2 regions of the Geobacillus sp. YHL genome follow, and region 1 is predicted to be linked to the other one. Evidence: riboswitches for the same ligand, from Rfam matches in the RefSeq annotation. Region 1 holds a riboswitch; the other holds the start of a gene.

The links. Region 1 has a riboswitch for FMN ahead of ribD (bifunctional diaminohydroxyphosphoribosylaminopyrimidine deaminase/5-amino-6-(5-phosphoribosylamino)uracil reductase RibD). Riboswitches for the same ligand answer to the same signal wherever they lie in the genome.
Region 2: it holds a riboswitch for FMN, as region 1 does, so the genes downstream of both, JCR24_RS03480 (ECF transporter S component) here and ribD (bifunctional diaminohydroxyphosphoribosylaminopyrimidine deaminase/5-amino-6-(5-phosphoribosylamino)uracil reductase RibD) in region 1, are expected to answer to the same signal.

What each region holds. Positions count from the first base shown of each region.
Region 1 is NZ_JAEIGB010000007.1:133,887-144,414, reverse strand. Features, by position in the region: gene JCR24_RS09040 (SpoVA/SpoVAEb family sporulation membrane protein) at 14-442, shown strand; gene spoVAD (stage V sporulation protein AD) at 461-1,489, shown strand; gene JCR24_RS09030 (SpoVA/SpoVAEb family sporulation membrane protein) at 1,529-1,879, shown strand; gene spoVAEA (stage V sporulation protein SpoVABEA) at 1,885-2,496, shown strand; gene JCR24_RS09020 (spore germination protein) at 2,444-3,922, shown strand; gene lysA (diaminopimelate decarboxylase) at 4,236-5,555, shown strand; gene JCR24_RS09010 (DUF1002 domain-containing protein) at 5,628-6,506, opposite strand; gene JCR24_RS09005 (peptidylprolyl isomerase) at 6,691-7,131, shown strand; gene JCR24_RS17475 (hypothetical protein) at 7,118-7,246, shown strand; FMN riboswitch at 7,294-7,426, shown strand; gene ribD (bifunctional diaminohydroxyphosphoribosylaminopyrimidine deaminase/5-amino-6-(5-phosphoribosylamino)uracil reductase RibD) at 7,634-8,776, shown strand; gene ribE (riboflavin synthase) at 8,731-9,375, shown strand; gene JCR24_RS08990 (bifunctional 3,4-dihydroxy-2-butanone-4-phosphate synthase/GTP cyclohydrolase II) at 9,396-10,528, shown strand, end outside.
Region 2 is NZ_JAEIGB010000002.1:195,769-206,296, reverse strand. Features, by position in the region: gene JCR24_RS03520 (RsmF rRNA methyltransferase first C-terminal domain-containing protein) at 1-345, opposite strand, end outside; gene plsY (glycerol-3-phosphate 1-O-acyltransferase PlsY) at 374-967, opposite strand; gene JCR24_RS03510 (OsmC family protein) at 1,143-1,568, shown strand; gene JCR24_RS03505 (hypothetical protein) at 1,780-2,106, shown strand; gene JCR24_RS03500 (bifunctional metallophosphatase/5'-nucleotidase) at 2,377-3,999, shown strand; gene pepT (peptidase T) at 4,168-5,403, opposite strand; gene JCR24_RS03490 (hypothetical protein) at 5,441-5,707, shown strand; gene JCR24_RS03485 (threonine synthase) at 6,046-7,260, shown strand; FMN riboswitch at 7,348-7,479, shown strand; gene JCR24_RS03480 (ECF transporter S component) at 7,634-8,218, shown strand; gene JCR24_RS03475 (sulfite oxidase-like oxidoreductase) at 8,294-8,911, opposite strand; gene JCR24_RS03470 (DUF969 domain-containing protein) at 9,256-9,942, shown strand; gene JCR24_RS03465 (DUF979 domain-containing protein) at 9,943-10,528, shown strand, end outside.

The DNA of each region.
Region 1 (10,528 bases):
GGGGGAAGGAAACGTGGGATTAAAGTCCGATTATGTCCGCGAGGTGAAGGCGTTTCAGCCTTCTCCCCCATACGCCGCCAATGCGGTAAAAGCGTTTTTTGTCGGTGGGATGTTTTGTGCGTTGGCGCAATGGCTCGCTGATTGGTATGGCGGCACGTTTGCCGCTTCGCCGCTCGAGGCCCATCTGTGGGCGTCTATGGTGATGGCTGGATTGGCGATTGTGCTGACGGCCGTCGGGAAATATGATGATTTCAGCCAATTTGCCGGTGCGGGGGCGACGATGCTCATTACAGGGCTGGCCAATGCGATCGCCAGCGCCGCTATCGAGCATCGCAGCGAAGGATGGACGGCCGGGGTGGCCGGGCAGATGTTGAAAGCCGGTGGGGCAGCGGTCATTTATGGTCTGATTGCCGCCTATGTGCTTGGCCTTGTTTGGCCGTGACGAAAAGAGGGATTGGCCATGAAACGTGTCGGAAAGCAGACATGGGTGTTTGACGATGGTGTTTACATCCAAGCGGCCGCTGCCGCAGTCGGGCCGCTTGAAGCCGACGGGCCGCTCGGAAGTTATTTTGATGTTTGTCATCGCGACTTATATTGCGGCGAAGCGACGTGGGAGCTGGCCGAGCGGAGGCTGATGCGGGAGGCGGTGGATTGCTGCTTGCAAAAGGCGGGCGTCTCTGCCGAAGAAGTCGATCTATTTTTGGCCGGTGATTTGTTAAACCAAAATGCGACATCGAACTATGTCGCCCGCGAGCTGCCGATTCCGTTTTTATGCTTGTTCGGCGCCTGTTCGACCTCGATGCAAACGTTGGCGGCAGCCGCTGCGTTTGTCGCTGGTGGATTGGCTGATCGGGCGCTTGCGGCGACAAGCAGTCATAACGCGACGGCCGAACGGCAGTTTCGCTACCCGACTGAACTGGGGGTGCAAAAGCCGAAAACGGCGACGTTCACCGTCACGGGCGCCGGCGCCGCGCTTGTTGGCCGCGCGCCGGGACGTTGGCGCGTCCGGGCGGCGACGATCGGCAAAGTCGTTGACGCCGGGCTGAAAAACCCACTCGACATGGGGGCGGCGATGGCTCCGGCGGCGGCCGATACGATCGAGCAGCATTTCCGTGACTTAGGCGTCTCGCCGGGCGATTACGATTTGATCGTCACCGGCGACTTGTCGCGCGTCGGCAGCGTCATCGTCCGCGAGTTGCTTGCTGAATCAGGCTACGATGTGACCGACGTTTACAACGATTGCGGGCTGATGATTTACCGGCCAGATCAAAAGGTGTTCGCCGGCGGCAGCGGCTGCGCCTGCTCGGCGGTCGTCACGTACGGGTATTTGCTTCAAGAGCTCGCCCGCGGAACGTTTCGACGCCTGTTTGTCGTCGCTACCGGGGCGCTCTTGAGTCAAACGATGGTGCAGCAAAAACAGTCGATCCCAGCGATCGCTCACGGCGTCGTCATCGAAGCGGCTGGACAGGAGCCGGATTTGCCGCCGTAGGACGTCTTTTATTTGGGAACGATCAGGAGGGAATGTGATATGGAATACGTCCGTGCCTTTCTCGCCGGCGGGCTGCTGTGCGCCATCGTTCAGCTCATCATCGACCGCGGCAAATGGACGCCGGCTGGCGTCGCCGGTTCGCTTGTCGTCTTTGGCGTACTCCTTGGCTTTGGCGGCGTCTATGATCCATTCGTCGCTTGGGCTGGCGCCGGGGCGACGATGCCGCTATGCGGATTTGGGTATTGGTTGGCGAAAGGAGCCATGGCAGAACCGCGGCCGGAGGGATTTGTCGAAACCGGAGCAGCGGTGTTCCGATTTGCCGGCGCCTTGTTCGCTTTTATCGTGGCTGGCTCTTTTGCCGCGGCGCTCACTTGCAAACCGAAAGGGTAGAGATGATGGAAAAACGACGAGTCATTTTAGTAACGGATGGGGACGAGTTCGCCTGCCGGGCGATTGAGCGGGTTGCCGCCGAGATCGGCGGCCGTTGCATTTCCCGCTCGCAAGGCAATCCGACGAAACTGAGCGGTGAACAGTTGGTCGAACTCATTTTGCAAACGCCGCACGATCCAGTGTTTGTCATGTTTGACGATTGCGGCGCCCTCGGGGAGGGGGCCGGAGAGCAGGCGCTTCGCTATGTGGCGACGCATGAGCAAATTGAGGTGCTTGGGGCGCTGGCGGTTGCCTCCAATACGCACCAGCATGAATGGACAAAAGTGCATGTGAGCATCGACCGTGACGGCGTGATGACCGAATATGGGGTCGATAAAGAAGGCTTCCGGGACCTCGAGATCGGGCGGATCAATGGCGATACCGTCTACTGCCTTGACCGGCTGAACATTCCGCTCATCGTCGGCATCGGCGACATCGGCAAAATGGGATACCGAGACCATGCGAAATACGGAGCGCCGATTACGCGCAAGGCGGTCGAGTTGATTCTCGAAAGGAGTGGTGGCCATGCCGGAAAAAGAAAAGAAACCGAAAGCGCCGATCGCGAAGCGGCTCGTTGACAACGCGAAGTTTTTGCAACAGCGGATCGGCGTCGGGACAAGCTTTGATTTAGGCGTGCGGAAAATCTATGTCCTAAACCGGGAAGTACATATTTACTACTGCAACGGTTTATGCGACACGCAATACATTATCGAATTGTTAAAACAAATTGTGCGCGTCAACGATGATGAACGCCAGGCGTCCCAAGCGTGGCAGATCATCGAAAATCGACTCGTTCATCAGCAAGTCAGTCCGGTGACGAGCCTCGACGAAGCGGTTGACAAGCTGCTGTCGGGCTTGATCATCGTCTTGATTGAAGGCGAATCGACCGGATTTGCTGTCGACGTCCGCAGCTATCCGGGTCGGCAGCCGCAAGAGCCGGATACGGAAAAAGTTGTGCGCGGCGCCCGCGACGGCTATGTCGAGAACATCATTGTCAACACGGCGCTCACCCGCCGCCGCATCCGCGACGAGCGGCTGCGCTTTGAAATTTTGCAAGTCGGCGAGCGGTCAAAAACGGACGTATGCATCGCCTATATTAAAGACGTCGCTGACCCGGGGCTTGTTGAACTCGTCAAGAAAGAGTTGCAGCAAATCAACGTCGATGGACTGACGATGGGCGACAAAACAGTCGAAGAGTTTTTAGTCAAGCAAGGATACAACCCGTACCCGCTCGTCCGTTACACCGAGAGGCCAGATGTAGCAGCGACGCACCTGCTTGAAGGGCACGTGCTCATTATGGTTGATACATCGCCAAGCGTCATCATCACGCCGACAACATTTTTTCACCACGTCCAGCATGCCGAGGAATACCGGCAGTCGCCAGGGGTCGGGACGTTTGTGCGCTGGGTGCGGTTTTTAGGCATTTTGACGTCGTTGTTTTTGCTGCCGCTGTGGGTGCTGTTCGTCCTTGAACCGTCGTTGCTGCCCGAATCATGGGCGTTTATTGGGCCGAACAAACAAACGAACATCCCGATCATTGTGCAAATTTTGCTCGCTGATTTTGGGATTGAGTTTTTGCGGATGGCAGCCATTCATACCCCGACGCCGCTATCAACCGCGATGGGTTTGATTGCCGCCGTCTTGATCGGACAAATCGCCATCGATGTCGGGCTGTTTGTGCCGGAAGTGATCTTGTACATTTCGGTGGCGGCGATCGGTTCCTTTGCGACGCCAAGCTATGAGTTGAGCGTGGCGAATAAGATTTCTCGATTGGCATTGGTCATTCTTGTCGCCTTGTTTAAAGTGCCCGGGCTCGTCATTGGCACGACCGTTTATTTGCTTTGGCTCGCCAGCATCCGCTCGCTTAATACGCCGTACTTATGGCCGTTCATCCCGTTCGATCCAGCGGCATTTATGCAAATTGTCGTCCGCCGTTCGGTTGCCGGAGCGAGAGTGCGCCCGAGCATCGTTCACCCGCAAGACCGGCAAAAACAGCCGTCATGACGCGAACGATCCATTTGGAAGCGGCCGTTTCCACCTATTGGCGGCCGCTTTTTTCGTTTTAGCGCTATTGCAACTTTTTTATAATTATGATAAGTTATATTTAATTGCTTGCACTGATGGTGCTTGCCTCAGTGCTTCGCACGTTTGCACGGGCGGAATGGGCATGGCCCAGCGCGGGGTGTGCGGCCTTCCGTTTCAAGGCAGAGCCGATGGCGCTTTGCGGTTTTCCATTTTGTAAAGGCAGTTGCCGATTTTGCAAACTGTCTTTTTTGCTTTTGCCATGCGATTTCGATAGAGGAATGAGGGGTTTGCGATGTTTCTTCACGGGACAAGCCGCGTGAATGAACAAGGGCATTTGGAAATCGGCGGCGTCGATGTGGTCGAGTTGGCCAAAACGTATGGCACGCCGCTTTATATTTATGACGTTGCGTTGATCCGCGCTCGGGCGCGCGCGTTTAAAGAAGCGTTCCAGCGCCACGGCGTGCGGGCGCAAGTCGCGTATGCGAGCAAGGCGTTTTCCGCCGTCGCCATCGTGCAGCTGGCCGCTGAGGAGGGATTGTCGCTTGACGTCGTCTCAGGCGGTGAGCTGTATACGGCGCTTGCGGCCGGTTTTCCGCCTGAGCGCATCCATTTTCATGGCAACAACAAAAGCCGGGACGAATTGGCGATGGCGCTTGAACACGGCATCGGCTGCATCGTTGCCGACAACTTTTACGAACTCGAGCTGATCGAAGAGCTGGCGGAGTCATCCGGTCGGACGGTGCCGGTTTTGCTCCGCGTGACGCCGGGGGTCGAGGCGCATACGCACGATTACATTTTAACCGGGCAAGAAGATTCAAAGTTCGGCTTTGACTTAAACAACGGTCAGGCGGACGAGGCGTTTCGCCGTGTCATGGCATCGGCCGCGTTTCAGCTGCTCGGCGTTCATTGCCATATCGGCTCGCAAATTTTTGAAACAGCTGGGTTTGTGCTCGCGGCGCAAAAAGTGTTTGCCAAGCTGGCGGAGTGGAACAAGGCGCACGGATTTGTCCCAGCGGTTGTCAATCTTGGCGGCGGCTTTGGCATCCGCTATACGGAGGAAGACGACCCGATTCCGGTGACAGCGTACGTCGACTGCATTGTGGAAGAGGTGAAAAGGCAGGCCGAAGCTTGCCGCTTGCCGTTGCCGGAAATTTGGATCGAGCCGGGCCGGTCGCTCGTGGGTGATGCCGGAACGACGATTTATACGATCGGTTCGCGCAAAGAGGTGCCCAACGTCCGCACCTATATTGCCGTTGACGGCGGCATGAGCGACAACATCCGTCCGGCGCTTTACGGAGCGAAATACGAAGCCGCGCTCGCCAACCGGGTGTTCGGCGAGCCGACGGAAGTCGTATCGATCGCCGGGAAGTGTTGCGAGTCAGGCGACATGCTCATTTGGGACATCGCCCTGCCGGAAGCGAAGCCGGGCGATTATTTGGCCGTTTTTTGCACCGGCGCTTACGGCTATTCCATGGCGAACAATTACAACCGTCTGCCGCGCCCAGCCGTTGTGTTCGTTGAAAACGGCGACGCCCAGCTCGTTGTGAAACGGGAGACATATGAAGATTTGATCCAATATGATTTGCCTTTGAAAACGAAAGTGAAAAAGTGAAGGCCGCCGGTTGGAAAGAGAACGGCCTCCACAAAGAAAAGGCGCCCGCTGCTTTTTTTGGGGCGCCTTCTTTCATTGTTGATTTGAGGAAAATGCTGATTTGATCGCGTTCCAAATTTCTTTCAAGATGTCGATCAGATTTTGAATGAACGTTTTCCCTTCTTCTGACTGCAAAAACGCCGATAGCTGTTCTTTCGCCTTGCTCAGCTGATCATTCACTTGATCCCAATTAATATGGGCATTTTGCATTTTATGGAAAAGGGAAATCAGGTTGTTGATTTCATTCTCGCTCAGCGTAATGCCAAGGTCGTTGGCGATTTTTTCAATAAGGGCGCGCAAATCAGCGTCCGTCTGCGGTGGGTTGTTGGCGATTTCTTGTTTGATTTTCGCCAGCAGGGCGACCGCTTTGTCCGCGCCGATCGAATCGGCGAGCTTCGCCGTCTGCACCATTTCCTCGTTCGCCACTTTTTTGACATCATCAGGGATGGCTTGGTCCGAGGAAATTTCATACGCCTTCATCAGCCCCGTCAGCGCTGCGGTGCCGGAAACCGGGAACGGAGCAGTGATGTAAATATCGGCATCTTTCACCCCTGCGGTGATCAAGGCGTTTGTATACATCTCTTTCGTCACCCATGTGATGTTGTGCGTTTCGACATGAAGCCCCGAGCCGGGCTCTTTTATCGTGATCATCGACGACGAGATGGCGCGCGTGCCGATTTGCGCTTTCGGAATGAGTCCGTCCAAATATTTATGCTCCTCAACGTTTGAGACGGTGATCGTTTGCGCCCCGTCCGGCGCCTTCATTTCGTCGAGCACTTTTTGCTTTTGTTCATTCGTTAAGTTTTCCCCGAGCGTCACAATGACATCGCCCGGCGCGGCATCGGCCGCTGCGATGCCCGGAGATGCCAGCAGCACCGCCCAAAGCAGCGATGAAGCGATCGTTCGTTTCACATAGCTCGCCTCCTGTTTACGAAAATGCATTATCATTATACCGTACGCTCGCCTGCTTGGCTATCGGAAAAACGCGACGCGGTCAGGCGGCGTGCGAATTTGAAAAGACATTTTTTCTTTTGTTTCACTTGGCCATCATGGTATGATAAAAGCAGTTTCGATGTCGAAAAGGAGCTGGATGCTTGTGGCGAAAAAAGGATATATTCTCATGGAAAACGGCGGGAAAATCGAGTTTGAACTGTTCCCAAACGAGGCGCCGGCGACGGTGGCCAATTTTGAGAAGCTCGCAAACGAAGGCTTTTATAACGGGTTGACGTTCCACCGCGTCATCCCTGGATTTGTCAGCCAAGGAGGATGTCCACGCGGCAATGGAACGGGCGATGCCGGCTATACGATCCCGTGCGAGACGGACAACAATCCACACCGACATGTCACCGGCGCGATGTCAATGGCGCACCGCGGCCGCGACACCGGCAGCTGCCAGTTCTTTATCGTCCACGAGCCGCAGCCGCACTTGGATGGGGTGCACACCGTCTTTGGCCAAGTGACATCGGGCATGGACGTCGTGAAGACGATGAAAAACGGCGACGTGATGAAGGAAGTGAAAGTATTTGACGAACCGTAAACAGCGCATGAGCGAGGATGATCGGACTGTTCGAAACAACTGGCGCTTGTTTTTCTTTTTGCTTGCGGCCAGCCTGTTGTGGGGAGCGGCGTATTGGATTTGGGTTGCGGAATGATGATGCAGGGCGTTTCGTGTGGTATAATGAACATAACGATATCGTGATGCATCCTTCGGGGCAGGGTGAAATTCCCGACCGGCGGTGATGGGGCTTTCCGCCCCTCAGCCCGCGAGCCGAAAGGCAGGATCCGGTGCGATTCCGGAGCCGACAGTATAGTCTGGATGGGAGAAGGATGCCAATATGCGCACGGCTGTTTTCGGCCGGTTCAGACCGCGTGGGCAGCGTCTGTCGGCCGACTAGGCATGGTAGTATCTTTTGTTTCCGACCGGCCGGTATAGCCTGCTTGGCGAACATGTGTTTGTTTGCGCATCATTGGTCATTCTCTCATCGATGAGCCCCCGGGGACATCCCGGGGGTTTCATTTTTATTGAAGGAGGGAGTGCGGTGCATAACGATGAACATTATATGCGGCTCGCTCTCGATGTGGCCAAAGCTGGAGTCGGGCAAACGTCTCCCAATCCTGCCGTTGGCGCGGTCGTTGTCAACGGTGGGACGGTTGTTGGGCTTGGCGCCCATTTGAAAGCGGGTGAGCCGCACGCGGAAGTCTATGCGATCCGCATGGCTGGCGAGAAGGCGCGCGGTGCGACGGTGTACGTGACGCTTGAGCCGTGCAGCCATTATGGAAAAACGCCGCCATGTGCCGATTTGCTCATCCAGGCGGGCGTCCGTCGCGTCGTCGTTGCCACGACCGACCCGAATCCGCTTGTCGCGGGAAAAGGGATTGCCAAGCTGCGCCAAGCGGGCATTGACGTTGATGTTGGCGTATTAAAAGACGAAGCGGACGAATTGAATCGGATGTTTTTCCACTATATCGCCGCAAAAACGCCGTTTGTCACGTTGAAGTTCGCATGCAGCCTCGATGGCAAAATCGCGACGGCGACGGGGGAAAGCAAATGGATTACATCAAGCGCGGCGCGTGAGGATGTCCATCGCCTTCGTGCGCAGCATGACGCCATTTTGGTCGGCGTCAACACCGTTTTGACCGACAACCCGAAGCTTACCGTCCGCTTTGGGGAAAAGCGGAAAAATCCGCTCCGCATCATTTTGGATACAAAATTGCGTACACCGCTTGACGCCCATGTCGTCGCTGACAAGGAAGCAGAAACGTGGATCATCACCGGCGGCGTCAGTCGGGAACAAGCGGCGGCGTATGAGCGCCTTGGGGTGCGCGTATTTTCAATGCCGACGGCCCAGATCGATGTCCGCGATGTGCTCCGTCTGCTTGGGGAGCAGGGAGTCATGTCGCTGTTTGTCGAAGGCGGCTCGCGCGTTCATGACAGCTTCCTCCGCGCGGGAGCAGTCAATGAGGTCATCGCCTATATCGCTCCGAAGCTGATCGGCGGCCGCGGGGCGCCGACGCCGGTCGGCGGCCTTGGCTTCGCCCGGCTTGCTGAAGCGGTGGAGCTTGACATCCGCCGCATCGAGACGATCGGCCCGGACATCAAAATCGTCGCCGCGCCGAAACGGAAGGAGGAATCGTTGTGTTCACTGGCATTATTGAAGAGATCGGCACGATCGAACAAATGAAGCAAACCGGCGATGCCATCGTGATGACGATTGGCGCCAAGCGGGTGCTCGAAGATGTGCGGCTTGGCGACAGCATCGCCGTCAACGGCGTCTGCTTGACCGTCACATCGTTCACCGAACGGCAGTTTACGGTCGATGTCATGCCGGAGACGGTGAAAGCGACGGCGCTAAAGACATTAAAGCCGGGATCGAAGGTGAATTTGGAGCGGGCAATGGCGGCTGGAGGACGGTTTGGCGGCCATTTCGTCACCGGGCATGTGGACGGCGTCGGGCGCATCATCCGGCAGTGGCCGAAAGCGAACGCCGTCTACTATGAAATCGAAGTGCCGGCCTCGCTGCGCGCCTATATGATTGAGAAAGGATCGGTCGCAGTCGATGGGACGAGCTTGACGATTTTCGGTCTGAGCGAGCGCACGTTCATCGTTTCACTCATTCCGCATACGCGTGAGGCGACGATTTTAGGCGAAAAGCGGCCGGGCGATCTCGTCAATATCGAGTGCGACATGATCGGCAAGTACGTCGCCGCTTTCCTCACCGCGAAAGCGACGCCGACCTCCAAATTGACGGTCGAATTTTTGGAGCAGCACGGCTATAAATAGTGGAAAAGGGGGCAAGCTTGATGTTTGACACGATTGAAGCAGCGCTTTCGGCGCTGAAAAACGGAGAAGTGATCATCGTTTGCGATGACGAAGACCGCGAAAATGAAGGCGATTTTGTCGTGCTGGCCGAAAAAGCTACTCCGGATGTCATTAACTTTATGATCACTCATGGCCGCGGGCTCGTCTGCGTGCCGATTACGGAGGAATTGGCGGAGCGGCTCGAGCTTGAGCCGATGGTCACTCATAACACGGACGCGCATGGCACAGCGTTTACGGTGAGTGTCGACTACAAAACGACAACGACGGGAATCAGCGCCTACGAGCGGGCGGCGACGATTCAGGCGCTGCTTGATCCGAATGTGAAAGCGAGCGATTTTAAACGTCCTGGCCACGTTTTTCCGTTGATTGCGAAAAAGGGGGGCGTCTTGCGGCGCGCCGGCCATACAGAAGCGGCGGTTGATTTGGCCCGTTTGTGCGGCGCGAAGCCGGCCGGCGTCATTTGCGAAATCATTAAAGAGGACGGGACGATGGCTCGCGTTCCTGATTTGCGGCAAATCGCCGATCAGTTCGGATTGAAAATGATCACGATCAAAGATTTGATCGCCTATCGGAGTCAGCGGGAAAAGCTCGTGAAACGGGAGGTGGACGTTTGGCTGCCGACCGAATTCGGCGAATTTCGCGCCATCGGCTACACAAACGTGCTCGACGGAAAAGAGCATGTGGCGCTTGTCAAAGGAGAGATCATCCCGGATGAGCCGATCTTGGTGCGCGTCCATTCCGAATGCTTAACTGGCGATGTGTTTGGCTCGTACCGGTGCGACTGCGGTCCGCAGCTGCATGCGGCGCTCAGGCAAATCGAGGCGGAAGGGCGCGGGGTGTTGCTTTACATGCGCCAAGAAGGGCGCGGCATCGGCCTTATGAACAAGTTGCGCGCTTACAAGTTGCAGGAGCAAGGTTATGATACGGTCGAAGCGAACGAAAAACTGGGCTTCCCCGCCGATTTGCGCGATTATGGCATCGGGGCGCAAATTTTGAAAGATCTTGGCGTGACGAAAATGCGCCTGCTCACGAACAACCCGCGCAAAATCGCCGGCTTAAAAGGGCATGGACTCGAAGTCGTTGAACGGGTGCCCATTCAGATGCCAGCGAAAAA
Region 2 (10,528 bases), on a different contig from region 1:
TTTCCCGCCAGGGGCGGCGCACAAGTCAAGCACCCTCTCCCCAGGGGCGGGACGCAGCGCTTCGGCGACCGCCATCGCGCTCGGTTCTTGAATGTAATACAGGCCGGCCGCATGGTACGGATGCTTTCCCGGCTGTTCGTCCGGCTCATAATAAAACCCGGTCGGGCAAAACGGCACCGGGGAAAGGGAAAAGGGCGCCGTTTTTGCCCATGCGCCCGGGTCGGTTTTCAACGGATTGACGCGCAAGCCGTTGATTTTTTCATTTTCATAAACAGCGAAAAACTCGTCTGCTTCTTCATCAAGCAGCTTCTTCATTTTCGCGACAAATGCTTCCGGCAATCTCAACGCAGCAAACTCCTTTCTCCGTCCGTCGTCATGAGCGTTTGCCTGGCCATTTCACTTTTGGCTCCGTTTTGTTCAAGATGCGCTTGATGTTGGCGCGATGACGATAAAAGATAAACGAAGCCAGCAACAACACTGCCACCGTCAATGGAATGTCGTCCGTGAAAAAGACGGTGTACACGACCGCGTACAGCGCCGCGGCCATCGATGACAGCGAGACGTAGCGTGAAACAGCCAAGACGACAAGAAACACGGCGATGAGCGACAAAAAGAACAACGGCGAATAAAACAGCATCACCCCGCCCGATGTCGCCACCGCCTTGCCGCCGCGGAACTTGGCGAACACCGGATACATATGGCCGACGACTGCCACCGCTCCGGCCAAAAGCGGATGCACGGGGACGGAAAAAAACATCGGCAAGCTTGCCGCCAGCGTTCCTTTCAACATATCCCCGACAATGACGATCGTGCCCGCTTTCGCCCCAAGCACGCGGAACGTGTTCGTTCCTCCGAGATTGCCGCTTCCATGTTCGCGGATGTCGATCCCGTAGCCGATTTTCCCGACAAGAAGGCCAAACGGAATCGAGCCGAGAAGATAAGCAAGAAGCAAAATGAGTGCGGTCATCGAATCAAACACCCTTTACTCAACAAGTTTGTGCATGTTTCTATTTTAACATGCATGAGCGAAAACGGTAGACAGGAATTTTGCATTTCAAGGACATAGCCGCTAAACTGAAAAGAAGAAACGGGCTGTCGGAACGTCCGTCCGACCCCGGACAGATGAGAAAGGAGCGACCATGATGAAAACGACGGTTGTATGGAACGGAAACATGTCATTCAGCGGCCAAAGCGCTTCCGGTGTGGTGATTCCGATCGACGCCGCGAAAGACGTCGGCGGCAACGATTCAGGCGCTCGGCCGATGGAGCTGTTGCTTCACGCCTTAGCCGGCTGCACCGGCATTGACATCGTTTTGATCTTGCGGAAAATGCGGCTTGACGTCCGCGCGTTTTCGATGGAAGTCGAAGGAACGCGCGCCGATGACCACCCGAAGCGGTTTACCGACATTCATATTCATTATGCGCTCGAAGGCGATTTGCCGGAAGACAAAGTCGCCCGCGCCATTCGGTTGTCAAAAGAAAAATATTGTTCCGTTTCCCATTCGTTAAATGCCGCCATTACGGCGAGCTATTCGATCAACGGCGTGCGCGGGAAGGAGACGATCTAACCAAAGAAAAGAACGTGGCGTTCATGTTTGTTTCGCGTGGCATAGCACGGAATGGCAAAACGATGAAAAAGGTGTTCCGATCGTTGGCGGAACACCTTTTTTGTGTTCGAACGAATAACGGCGATCAGCCGTTTGGATAGACGCCTTGCCGTCCCGCTTTTCTTCGCGTTATGTCTGATAGGCAGCGCACAAAAAAACGTTGTCCTCATACTTGACACGCGACGGCTTGTTCGACTCGACGCAAGGATTGTTGACGACCGGTCATGCGTCGTTGTTCATCACCCAACTGCTTGGCGCGTTGACGGTCATCGTTTGGGGCTTCGTCAGCGGTGCGCTCATCGCGAATGTGTGCGACAGCACGGTCGGGCTCCGGGCGACAGAGCGTGAGGAAGAAGAAGGACTCGATATGGCGTACCACGGCATTCCGGCTTACAATGAACTCGAGCGGTTTGCCGATCTCCCGGGCGGGTTGTACGATTTTGAGGAGACGACCGGCATTCGCGTTGCTCCGTTAAACAAGAAAAACGCGGTTGGTTGAACGCTCTTGCATCTGCGTTTGTGCTTCGAGGCGGGAGATTTTTGGGAACACTCGCCCACGACAGGCTGTCCACCGAGCTAACAGGGAAAGGCTGTCCGAAGAGATGCGTTTGACTCTATCGAGCGGTCTTTTTGTTTCTGTTGTTCTCAACAGTCAGTTGTGAATTTACAAAATATTTACAGAAAAATCATCCTTTCTGCTCTATGATTGTATGGACTCGCAAGGATATAATGGGAGTGAACGAGAAGGCGAGAGAAAGGGGAACCGGGAATGAAGAATTCCAAACGATGGGGAAGACGGGTGCTATCCGCATTGGCTGCTGCAGCGGTGCTGGCCGCGGCTCCAGTTGGGGCGGCAGGGAACGGGAAAAGCAAGGGGAAGCCGCCTGCTTCTTCGCACCGTTATATTGAGGTGCAGCTGTTAGGCATTAACGACTTCCACGGCCAGTTGAATGTGACGAGAAAAGTCGGCGGGCGGGAAGTCGGACGGGCTGATTATTTGGCTGCCTATTTGAAACAGCGGGAGGCGGAAAACAAAAACACGCTGCTCGTCCATGCCGGCGATGCGGTTGGCGCCAGCCCCCCGGTATCAGCGCTGCTGCAAGATGAACCGACGATCGAAGTGCTCAATAAGCTCGGCTTTGACGTCGGCACCCTTGGCAACCATGAGTTTGATGAAGGAGTAGCGGAAATGCTCCGCTTGATCCATGGCGGATATCACCCGGCGACCGGCGATTTCGCCGGAGCAGATTTTCCGTACGTGAGCGCCAACGTCGTTGATGCGCAAACGGGAAAGCCGATTCTCCCGCCATATGTGATTAAGCGGGTCAACGGCATGCCGATCGGATTGATCGGCGTCACGCTCACGGAAACACCAACGATTGTGACGCCAAGCGGCGTCGCGGGAGTCAAGTTCATCGATGAGGCAACAGCGATTAACAAAGCGGTCCGGGAACTGAAGAAAAAAGGGGTGCAAACGATCGTCGTTCTCGCCCATAACCCAGGCGTATCCAATCCGGATGGGACAAACGCAAGCGGGGAAATTGTCGATATCGCCAAAAATGTCGATGATGAAGTCGATGTGATTTTCGCCGGTCATAACCATGCCTATTTAAATGCGGTTGTGGACGGCAAGCTGCTCGTTCAGTCGTATTCGTACGGCACGGCGTTTTCGGATGTCGATTTGAAAATCGACCCGCGTACGAAAGACGTCGTCGCCAAAAAAGCGGAGATCGTGACGACCTATCATGACGGCATCACTCCGGACCCGGAAATCCGTGCCCTCGTCGAAAAATATGAAGCGAAAGTGGCGCCGCTTGTCAATCAAGTCGTCGGCACAGCGGCCGAAACGATCACCGATGAACAAAACGAAAGCGGCGAGTCCGCCTTGGGCAATTTGATCGCCGATGCCCAGCGGGCGGCGATGAAAACCGATTTTGCCTTTATGAACCCGGGCGGCATTCGCGCCGATATTGAACAAGGCGAAGTGACGTGGGGCGAATTGTACAACGTTCAGCCGTTCAACAACCAGCTCGTGAAAATGACGCTTACCGGCGCGCAAATCCGCCAGCTTTTGAATCAACAATGGCAGCCAACCCAAACGCGCATGCTGCAAATCTCCGGCCTCCGTTATACATGGGGCGCCAGCAGACCGGCAGGGAACAAAGTCGTTGACATTCAGCTTCCTGATGGCACACCGCTGAACCCGGACGGCGAGTACACGGTGACGGTCAACAGCTTCCTCGCCGACGGCGGCGATGGGTTCACGGTGTTGACCCAAGGGACCAACCGCGAAGTAGGGCCGGTCGATTTGGATGCCCTTGTCTCCTACATTCGCGGCCTTGAGCAACCGTTCTCGGCACGAATTGAGGGGCGGATCAACCGTCTTCCGTAACAGGTGTTGACCGAGGAAAAAGGATGGAAGGGCGAACGGTCGCTTATCTAATGAAAAAGGTGTCCCCAAAAGACTCGGGACACCTTTTCTTCGCTTCGAATGGCGGGTTTGCTGCCGCATGTGCTTGAATGACCGAAAACAGATCGTTCAAGCGAGTGTTTCCGCAGCTTAAGATGCTTTTTGCTCGAACAGCTTGATGATCTCGACGATCACTTCGGCCGCTTTCACCATATTGTCGGCGGAAATGTACTCGTAGCGGCCGTGGAAGTTTTCGCCGCCGGCGAAAATGTTCGGCGTCGGCAGCCCCATATAGGACAGCTGCGACCCGTCCGTGCCGCCGCGGATCGGTTTCACCTTCGGTTCAATGCCCAAGTTCGTCATCGCTTCGTGGGCGATGTCAACAATGTGGCGCACCGGCTCGATTTTTTCGCGCATGTTGTAATATTGGTCGTTGATTTCGAGAGTGATTCGGTCGTTTCCATATTTTTGCGCAAGCGAAGCGGCGATCTCTTTCATTTTCGCTTTGCGAGCCTCGAACTGTTCGCGGTCAAAGTCACGGATGATGTAGTGAAGCTTCGTTTCCTCTACACTGCCTTGGAACGAAAGCAAATGGTAAAACCCTTCGTATCCTTCGGTATGTTCAGGCGCCTCATCGGCTGGTAGCTGTTGTTGGAATTCCATGGCGATTTTGATCGAATTGATCATTTTTCCTTTCGCCGTACCCGGGTGCACGTTTTTTCCTTTGATCGTGATTTTCGCTTCCGCCGCGTTAAAGCTTTCATATTCCAACTCGCCGAGCGGCCCGCCGTCGACCGTGTAGGCAAATTGGGCGCCGAATTTGGCGACGTCAAACTTGTGCGGCCCGCGGCCGATTTCTTCATCCGGTGTAAAGGCGACGCGCACTTTGCCGTGTTTGATTTCCGGGTGTTGAATGAGATAGTGCATCGCGGTCATAATTTCCGCGATCCCTGCTTTATCGTCGGCGCCAAGCAGCGTCGTCCCGTCCGTCGTAATGAGCGTATGCCCTTTGTAGTGGGCGAGCTCCGGGAAATCGTTCGGCGACAGGGTGATGCCCTGCTCTTTGTTTAAGACGATGTCCCCGCCGTCGTATTGGTCAATGATTTGCGGATTGACGTTGGCTCCCGTAAACTCCGGAGCGGTGTCCATATGAGCCAAAAAGCCGATCGTTGGCACATTTTTGTCCGTATTGGCCGGCAACGTCGCCATCACATAGCCGTTTTCATCGACCGTCACTTCTTCCATCCCGATCGCCTTCAGCTCCTCGACTAACATGTTCGCCAACTCCCATTGTCCTTGGGTCGAGGGGCACGTATGGCTGTTTGGATCGGATTGAGTGTTCACTTTCGCATAGCGGATGAAGCGTTCGATGAGTTCTTGTTTCATCTGTTCATCTCCTCATTTATTTATGTATGGAGGTCGTGTGACGTACGGCTCGTTCCACGTCAGCTTTCGCCCTCATTATCCTGACTGGGGTGGAAAAGCAGGCGGTGTTTTCCATATTTATTTTATCATAAGTGACGTAAACGGCAAAAAAGAAGGCTCAGCCTTTCATGACGAGCCAGCGTCGCAGGGGGAAGGGACGGGCGCATTCAACGCAAAAAGCGGTTCGCTGTCAGGAAGGAACCGCTTCTATGATTTCCGTTATCGGCCTTGCCGCTGTTACATCTTTGGGGCGCGCGCCTTATGATTTTTTTCGCTCTCCGCTTGTTTTTGAACAGCGAGATTTCCTGGCGTGGTCTTCGTCTCAAGATGATTCAAGCTTTCTTTTGTTTTTCTGTCCACTGTGATGACCTCCTTGCCATGCTTGTTAGATGAATGGCCGGCTCGATTACTGGCATGGTCCGCCATTTTCCCGACTATAGTGTTTGCCGGTGTCACGTGATTATGCACAAACAAGCAACTTGGTTTCTAAATATACCGGTAATGGCTATGGTATAATGAAAAGGCCGGTGCCTCGTCAGAAACGTGAAAGCAGGTGCTTCCTGCCTTGGGTGGATGAAACAAACGGAAAGGAGAAGCCAAACCATGCCATACAGCTACGTGTCCCATCTGTATTGTCCGAAATGTGAACGTACATATGATGTCGACCAAGTCCATCAACTTTGCGAATGCGGTTCGCCGCTTCTAGTCGCCTATGATTTGGAGGCGATGCGCCAAGAAGTGGTGAGGGAAGCGCTCAAGGAACGCGAACCGAGCTTATGGCGGTATCATGAGCTGTTGCCGGTGAAACATCCTGAACATATCGTCTCTTTAGGGGAAGGAATGACTCCGCTTGTGCCGATGCCGCGCCTTGGCCGGAACATCGGGATTGATTCGCTCTATATGAAAGACGAGGGAGTCATTCCGACGGGGACGTTTAAAGCCCGCGGGGCGGCGGTTGGGGTTTCCAAAGCGAAAGAACTGGGCGTCAAACAGCTTGCGATGCCGACCAACGGCAATGCGGGAGCGGCGTGGTCGCTGTACGCGGCTCGGGCGGGCATCCGTGCGACGGTCGTCATGCCGGTCGATGCGCCGGAACTGACGCGAAAGGAATGCGCCATCGCCGGAGCGGAATTGTATTTCGTCAACGGTCTCATCAGCGATGCTGGGCAAATCGTGGCGAAAGCGATCCGCGAATATGGCTGGTACGATGCGTCGACGTTGAAAGAACCGTACCGGATTGAAGGAAAGAAAACGATGGGGCTCGAGATCGCTGAACAATTTTCGTGGCAGCTTCCGGATGTCATTTTGTATCCAACTGGCGGCGGCGTCGGACTCATCGGCATTTGGAAGGCGATCAAAGAACTGCAGGCGCTCGGCTGGGTGAACGGCCACATGCCGCGGCTTGTCGCTGTGCAGGCCGAGCATTGTGCGCCGATCGTCAAAGCGTGGCAGGAGAAAAAACACGAATCGGAGTTTTGGCCGAATTCCCATACGGTGGCGTTTGGCATCAATGTGCCGAAAGCGCTCGGTGATTTCCTTGTGCTTGAGGCAGTGTATAAAACGGATGGATGCGCCATTGCGATCAGCGATGAGGACATTTTGGCGGAACAGCGGGCGGTGGCGAAATTGGAAGGGGCGTTCATTTGCCCGGAAGGAGCGGCGGCGTTTGCGGCGGCCCGCCAACTGCGCGAGAGCGGCTGGATTCGCGATGGGGAGACGGTCGTCGTACTCAACACGGGGACGGGATTGAAATACGCCGATTTGGTTCAAGTCGCCCTGTCGGTGCTCGAGCCGGGGGATCTGCTTCCGAACCGGTGATCATCAAGGAGAGAGCAAAAATCATAGACAAATCAAAAACGGAATTGTATACTAAAATCATCGGAATAATTTTAAAAATGAGAAGCGATTCGTCTTCGGGGCAGGGTGAAATTCCCGACCGGCGGTGATGGGGCGTACGCCCCTCAGCCCGCGAGCCGCAAGGCAGGATCCGGTGCGAGTCCGGAGCCGACAGTATAGTCTGGATGGGAGAAGATGAAGGTTTGCCGGCGTTTGGCCTCATGCGCCTGACGTTTAGTTGAGTTCGCCCTTTTTTCTCCCTTAAGCCTCCTGGGGTTTAAGGGTTTTTTATTGGCGTCCGCTCGGCAGCCTTCTTCTTGTGAGGATGGATCACGAGAAGGAGAGAAGAACAAGCATGAAATCACTCAACATCCGCACCTTTGTGGCTGTCAGTGTCTTGAGTGCTGGTGCGTACTTGCTCATGATGCTCAATTTTCCGCTTCCGCCATTTCCGAACTTTTTGCTGATGGATTTCAGCGACATCCCGGCGCTTGTCGCCGCGCTTTTGTATGGCCCGCTTGCCGGCGTGTCTGTGGAACTGTTGAAAAACGTGCTGAACTATTTTCTTGTCGGCAGCGCCACTGGCGTTCCAATTGGACAGATCGCTAACTTCACTGCCGGGGTGGCATTCATGTTGCCTGTTTCCTATATTTATCGAAAAGCTGCGTCAAAAAAAGGCATGTTCCTTGGACTGGCGGCAGGAACAGCGACAATGGCTCTGACTATGAGCGTGCTCAACTACTATGTCTTTTTGCCGGCGTACACGCTCTTCCTTGGCGCTCCGGCCATGAGTGCGCCAGAAACAAAAGCATTGGTCATTTCGGCCATTTTGCCGTTTAACGCGGCAAAAGGAGTGCTCATGGCTGTTGTGTTTATGTTTCTCTTTTTGCGCCTTCGTCCATGGCTGCAAAAACAAGCTGTCGCTCGCCGGGCGGCATAACCAAAAAACGAGGGTTTCTGCGTAAAACCCTCGTTTTTCATTTCTATTGTCAATACGCGGTTTGATCCGATTCCCTCACCAAAGCCGAAACTTTGGCACCGCTTCGGCGAACCGCTCTTCTTTAAACGGATTGGCGGTCATCGAATAGCCTCGCTCTTCCCAGTAGCCCGGCTCGTCCTTTTTCATGAAGCGGATGCCGGACGCCCATTTCGCCCCTTTCCATAAGTAAAACGTCGCCGGCGGAATAAAGCGGAGCGGATAGCCGTGCTTCGGCGAGATGTCTTGCCAATCGTGATGCTTGTCTTTCCACCGGTAGACAAACAGCGCATCGTCGCCCATCAACGCCTCAAGCGGCAAGTTCGCCGAATAACCAAACCGATCGCCGTTTAAATATCCATAAATTTTCACGTATTTGACATCGGGATGCAGCTCCACAAAGCGCAAAAATTCGCGGAAGGCGATGCCTTCAAACGTCGTGTCGAATTTCGACCACGTCGTTACGCAGTGCATATCCACGGTCGAAATCGTCTTCGGCAGCCGCATCACCTCTTGATACGACAGCGTCACCTCTTCTTTCACTTCCCCGAACAGCCGAAAATTCCACGTCGCTTCATCGAATTGGTACACGTCTCCTTCATGCAAAATCGGCCATTTTTCAGTTTCAAATTGGCCGGGAGGGAGTTGTTTTGTCATGGTCGGCACTCCTTTTTTCAGCGAAAATTCTCTTAATTACTTATGATACAAATGATACAAAATAAGGGGCAAGGGCTGCAATGAAGAGGAGGTGTAATGTATCATGACGGGTTCGGTCCGGTTGCCGTTTTATTTTGTTAAAGTAAATTTTCGGAAAGTATTTATTGATTTTTCATTTTTCTTAATTATATAATGATAATAACAAATTTGAAACTATTGTTCCGAAATACGGAACAACAGATGAAGGAGAGAGGGGTTGACTGAGAAAGAAAACAGGATGGGCTGCTATGCAACGATTTGGATGAACATTTTCCGTAAAATGCGCTGGAGAGGGGAAGAAGAACATGGTGCTCATTGGAGTTTTGATCGTTATCATCGGCTTTATTGTTCGCATTAATCCACTTCTTGTCGTGACAGCGGCTGGATTGGTGACAGGACTTCTCGCCCATCAATCGCTACGTGACATTATCGAGCAATTCGGGACGGCGTTTACGACCAACCGGTATATGGCGGTGTTCATCGCCACATTGCCTGTCATCGGCCTTTTAGAACGTTTTGGTTTGCGTGAGCAGGCAGAGAGTGTCGTGGCAAAAATCAAGGCCGCGACAACAGGACGAATTTTAACCGCCTATTTGATTATACGGGAAGCAGCTGCGGCGGCTGGGCTTACTTCCATTGGCGGACATGCCCAAATGGTTCGCCCGCTGGTCGCTCCGATGGCAGAAGGAGCGGCGGAAGCGAAATATGGAAAACTTCCGGATCGTGTCCGTGACGACATTCGCGCTCATTCCGCAGCGGTGGACAACATCGGCCTGTTTTTTGGCGAGGATGTGTTCATCGCCATCGGAGCGATTTTGTTGATGAAAGGGTTTTTTGATCAAAACGGCATTCCGTCTGATCCGCTGCATATGGCGTTATGGGCAATCCCAACCGCCGTGGCCGCGTTGATCGTTCACAGCTTCCGCCTCCATCGGCTGGACCGCTCCCTTCACAAGCTCCTTCATCGGGAGAATGGAAAGGGGAGAGAGTGAATGTGGCTGTCCATTGAAACGGTGTACATATTTTTAGGCATTGTCGTTGTGTTGGGAAGCTTATGGACCTTTGCCGATCGTCAAAACCCGAAGCGCTTCACATCGGGGTTGTTTTATTTTCTTTACGGGGTGGCATTGCTGTTCGGCAGCGTCATTCCCCCGTTTTACACCGGGGTGCTTGTGCTCATTATGGTGGCAATTGTTGGAACAGGGGGATTGAATCTCGGGAGCTACCAAGAGGCGACGCCGGAAGAGAGAAGAAAACATCGCGATCGGCTGAAAAATCGTTTGTTCATCCCTGCCCTGTTGATTCCGATTTTGACTGTCATCGGCGTGACATGGCTGAAGAATGTAAAAATCGGGAACACCTTCCTTTTCGATCCGAAAAACGTAACCCTTGTGTCATTAGGGATGGCGACGTTCATTGCATTGCTCGTCAGCATGGCGATGACCCGATCGACTCCGGTTGTGGCGGTCAAAGAATCGCGCAGACTTCTGGAAGTAATTGGATGGGCTGCTCTCTTGCCGCAGATGCTGGCGACATTGGGGACGATCTTTACGACCGCTGGGGTGGGCGCCGCTGTTT